DNA from 2 places in the Pontibacter russatus genome. Region 2 is predicted to be linked to the other one. Evidence: riboswitches for the same ligand, from Rfam matches in the RefSeq annotation. Region 2 holds a riboswitch; the other holds the start of a gene.

Region 1 (2,396 bases), 2.0 Mb from region 2:
ATTCCAGAAAGTATAATCCGCTTCCTGTGTGATGTTCTCGCCGTCATTGTCATACCCTAGGAAGGAGTACCTGACCGTGCGCAATTGCAGGTCGCCAAACACATACAGCTTGTCCGTGAGGCCGTAATTTACTTTTGCGAAGATGTTGAAATCGGTTTTCTCCGAGTCGTTCTCGTAATACCGGTCGCGGATGTTGGAGGTGGAGGCGTAACGTGCCCAGATGATTTCCCCGAAGTGGCGCCCGTCATATCTGTTCCAGGCTCCGCCCAAAGTGGCGTTCAGGCGACTGTCAGGATTGTACTGCAGGGCATAGGTTGTGCCGTAAAAATCGTTGTCGAGCCAGCGGCGGCGCACAAGATCGGTGGAGGAGACGGTATCGCCACCGATCATTATATCGGCCAAGCCATAATCCGCCAGGTCATCGTCAGCACGAAACTGCTCGTAGTAGCCCCGCCCGTAGGTATAATGCAATGCCCCGGAAAAGCTCAGGCCCGGCATAAAGTCATGTGCCAGGTGCAACTGGTAGTGGTCCTGCTGATAGTTATCGGTTTCGTTGTCGTAGGTGTAGTAATTGTAGCTGCGGCCAGCGTTTGCAAGGTTGGCGGAGTCAGCCCCGGTTATATAGTTGCGGTTTATATAGGCCTGCAGATCGGCGGCGTTGCCATATACCAGCGCCTCGGGCGTGCCGTACCAGGCCTGGTAAGTTTGCTCTTTGCCGGAAAAAGTAATGAACTTCACGGAGGTTTTGTCGCCGTAGTAGCCCCCCGAGAAGTAGAAGGATTTCAGGTCGGAGGAGGCGCGGTCTATATAGCCATCCGACGTGATACGCGACAGGCGGCCGTCGAAGGCGAATTTGCCGTTGATGAGGCCCGTGCCGAAGCGCACGTTGTTGCGCCAGGTGTCGAAGGAGCCGTAGGTGTGGTCTGTCTCAGCATAGGCCTCGCGGCGCACCTGCTCCGTCTGGATGTTGAGGCTGGCCCCGAACGCACCGGCCCCGTTGGTAGAGGTTCCGACGCCGCGCTGCACTTGTATGTCCTGCACCGAGGAGGCGAAGTCCGGCATGTTTACGAAGAACACGCCGTGGCTCTCGGCATCATTCACCGGAATACCGTTCACCGTCACGTTGATGCGGGTGATGTCGGAGCCCCGGATACGGATGCCAGTGTAACCCACGCCAGCACCGGCGTCAGAGGTCACTACCACCGAGGGCACCTGCTCCAGCAGGTAAGGCAGGTCCTGCCCGAAATTCCGCGCTTCTATCTCCTCCTGGCCTACGTTGGTGAACGTGGTGCCGGTGTGCTCATCGGCGCGGGTGGCCTGCACTACTACTTCGCTCGTCCGGAGGGCCTGCGGCTGCAGCGCTATGGCTACCTCCGTGTCCCGCCGCAGGGCCACTGCGACCCGCTGCTGCTCAAAGCCGAGGTAGCTCACTTTCAGGGTGTAGTTGCCCGCTGGCAAGTTTGGGAAGGAGAAAGTGCCGTTGGCCCCTGCAGCCACGCCTGTGCCTGAGTTCTCCAGCACCACGTTGGCTCCGGCCAGGGCCTCGCCCCTGGCTGCACTGGTTACGCGGCCGCCCAGCTGGTACTGGGCAAGCAGCTGCAACGGCAACAGCATGGCTGCCACTGCAATCAAAAAATTACGCATTGTACTTGAAATGAACTGGTGAAACATACAGGCCTGCCAGGGGTTAGCATCCTGTTAAATTTCGTTTACCGTGTTTTCCCTTCGCCGGCATTACCCGGATCAGGTTCAATGGGTATGATCTCAGCCCGTTTTATTAAGGCACCCCTAAACTGCCACAAAGATAGCGGGCTTTCCGTTCTAAAGCAAAGTCGGTTGCGCGCCCGCCGAAAAGCTTTTAGAACCGGGCGCTGCACACCTGCTTAAATTTTGTCTTTCACGGATAACCAGTTTAGGCAAAAGTACGTTGTAAAGACTACCGGGGCAGCAAACCGTCCGCCCGCTGGGAGCGAACTTTCTGCCACAGCACAAACACCATATACCAGGAATACATTAATGCCATACCGCGATGATGATCAGCATCTTATACACCGTAGCCCTCTTGTCTATACTGGCCTACTATGCATTCGCTCCGCGCAAGAGATTTAACCGCCCACCCTCCACTGACAACGACGATGACGGAGGAGAGCCGCTTGGCGACGATTTGCCGGATTTGGACCTGCCACCGGGCATTTCACTGCCCCTGAATGATTTTGAGCCGAAATACGACTTCAGAAACATAAAAGCTCCGAAGTTCCCGGAGCCCTCGTTGCATTAAGTGCAATTTCTATAAAAGCCGCGGCCCCCACTGAACATGAAGATTCAGTGGGGGCCGCGGCTATATATACCCTTCGCTTTTAGCGCACGGTAACAGTAAACGTGCGCTCAAAAATCTG
Region 2 (2,396 bases):
CTCCAGGTAATCCTCGTTCCACCAATACTCCCGGGCCGGGCCCAGGTGCTCCTCCGAATGTTGTTTTTCCTCTTGCACGGTAGCTGTGGTCTTAAATATAAAGGGATAAAAAAGCCCCCGGGAAACACTTCCCCGGAGGCTTTCTATACGTTAAAAGCGGCTTAGGCTTTATTTCATCTTCTTCCAGTCGGCGATCGCTTTCTGGTTCAGGGCCACGTAGTCCTGGTTCTTGGCCTGCTGCGCCAGCTCGATAGATTTCTCTGCTGTCTTGATGGCGCTCTTGTAGTCCTTCATCTTTGCCTCGATCTTGGCCTGCGCGTGCATGTTCCAGAACTTGGGGTCTTTGGCGTTGGCCTTCTTCATCCAGGCCAGGGCCTGCTTCAGGTCGCGGTTGGTTTCGAGGTAGTAGTTGGCGGCGGCGGCGTACACGTTTGGGTCGGCGTTCGCGTTGTCGATTGCCTCCTTCTGTATCTGGGCCATCACTTTGTTGTCTACGTCCGTTTTGATGGTGAAAGGCACGATGGTGTTGTCCCACAGGATCTCCACATCCGCGGCATCCGCCTTCAGGTTGGCGAAGTTGATGGTGAAGGACTCTACCTTGCGCGGGTTCTGCTGCGGCTTCACCGTGAAGCGCGCCTGGTCTTCCTCCTGCTTGTAATCGGCCACGTTGCCTCCCAGCTTGGTGTTTTTAGACAGGATAACCGTCCACTCGTTCTGGTTCGGGATGGTGAGGATGGCGTACTCCCCGGCAGGGATTTTCTTCCCTTCGATGGTCACCTCGTCCGAAAACTTGATAACCGTGGAGTTGTTCGCGCCGGTGCGCCACACTTTTCCGTAAGGCACCAGGTCGCCGAAAATAGTGCGGCCTTTGGCAGAAGGGCGGGAATAGTCAAGGGATACCGTGGAAAGGCCTACTGCCTGCTCCACTTTCTGGGAGGGGCTTGCTGCCGGCATTTGGATGCCCTGTGCCTGCGTTGCTCCGGCACCGAATAAAAGGGCAGCGGAAAGTACAAAGCCGATAAATGTTTTCTTCATGGGTGTGCGTCTAAATTAAGAGTGTTTTGCTGCTGCAATATTACGCATTAAATCAGGATTTAGCCAGCGTAATTTGCCGGCAGCACCGCTTGAAATGTCACCTATCAAGTATCTTTTCAAACCTGGGCTTCCACTGTGTCCGCAGGCTTTTCCATATAGGAGGCAGGCGCGGCAGGCAGGTGCGGGCATTATATTTAATTCGCCTTTTTATAAAAATTTCATACCTTGGCCCATCATACAAGGGGTGCTTGATATTACATCAGGCTGAGATCATACCCTGCACCTGATCTGGATAATGCCAGCGTAGGAATGTAAGTCATCTGAGCACCTCTTGCGGTGCTCTCCCGCCATTCCCTATCTGCTTTTCTCGTCAGGCTATTTTTAACCTTAAAAATACCTGCCATGAGCAACCTTCAACAACAAAAATTCGACCTCGTGACACAGGACCTGCGCAAGTGGCAGGGCCGCGAGGAGTGGTTCTTCAACCGCGACCACACCGACACCTACGAACTCTGGTACGAGGGGCGGTACAAACGGGCGGAAGTCTGGCAAAAGAAAGTCATCGGCGATCTTATCAAAAAAGACGGGCGGGTGAAAACCCTGCTGGAGTTCGGCTGTGGCACCACCCGCTTCACACGCTGGTGGAAAGAGATCGGCATCGAGGCCAGCGGGGGTGACCTCTCTCCCTTCATGCTGGGGCAGGGCGCCCATCTGTTCGACGGCGACCTTGTGCTGGCCGACTCACACCACATGCCGTTCAAGGACCACACCTTTGATGCGCTCGCCTTCATCACCACGTTTGAGTACTACAAAAACCCGGTGCAGGTGATCCGGGAAGCGGTGCGCGTCGGGAAGTACGGCATCGTGTTCGGGATGATGAACCGGAACTCCCCGAAGGTGGCCAGAAGGAGAATCCAGGAGCTGTTCGGCAAAAACCCTTTTTACGTCACCGCCACCTTCTACACGCCCGATAAATTGAAAGCAGTAATAGCGGAAGCACTGCAGGGGCGGGACTATACGATAACATGGACGGCAACCGGCCTCCCTGCGTGGTTTCCGGTGCAGCAGTGGAGCCAGCCCTACGGCGATTTCTTCGGTTTGCATGTACGGCTAAATGATGCGAAATGAGCGCTTTCGAAGACAACTCCGGAAAAATAGCCGCCAATACGTTCAAGGATGTGCTGCTCCCGCAACGCGGCTACCACCGGGAGGAAGTGCTGGTAGGGCCGAAGTTCGGTGTGGATACCGCCGTCATTGACCTGGGCAATAACCTGGGGATGGCTGTCTCCAGCGACCCGCTCTCGCTCATCCCTTCCATCGGTATGAAAGCGTCTGCCTGGCTGTCGGTGCATTTGCTGGCC

The links. A riboswitch is a leader RNA that binds a small molecule or an ion and turns the genes downstream of it on or off. The one in region 2 is predicted to bind thiamine pyrophosphate.
Region 1: linked by a shared signal. The riboswitch ahead of GSQ62_RS13940 (TonB-dependent receptor) and the one ahead of GSQ62_RS05565 (class I SAM-dependent methyltransferase) in region 2 are both predicted to bind thiamine pyrophosphate.

The regions. Positions count from the first base shown of each region.
Region 1 covers NZ_CP047984.1:3,352,514-3,354,909, reverse strand. Annotated here, with positions in the region: gene GSQ62_RS13940 (TonB-dependent receptor) at 1-1,644, opposite strand, end outside; TPP riboswitch at 1,704-1,800, opposite strand; gene GSQ62_RS13935 (hypothetical protein) at 2,030-2,278, shown strand; gene GSQ62_RS13930 (aldose 1-epimerase family protein) at 2,358-2,396, opposite strand, start outside.
Region 2 covers NZ_CP047984.1:1,347,190-1,349,585, reverse strand. Annotated here, with positions in the region: gene GSQ62_RS05575 (class I SAM-dependent methyltransferase) at 1-78, opposite strand, end outside; gene GSQ62_RS05570 (DUF2911 domain-containing protein) at 169-1,035, opposite strand; TPP riboswitch at 1,266-1,362, shown strand; gene GSQ62_RS05565 (class I SAM-dependent methyltransferase) at 1,438-2,163, shown strand; gene GSQ62_RS05560 (AIR synthase family protein) at 2,160-2,396, shown strand, end outside.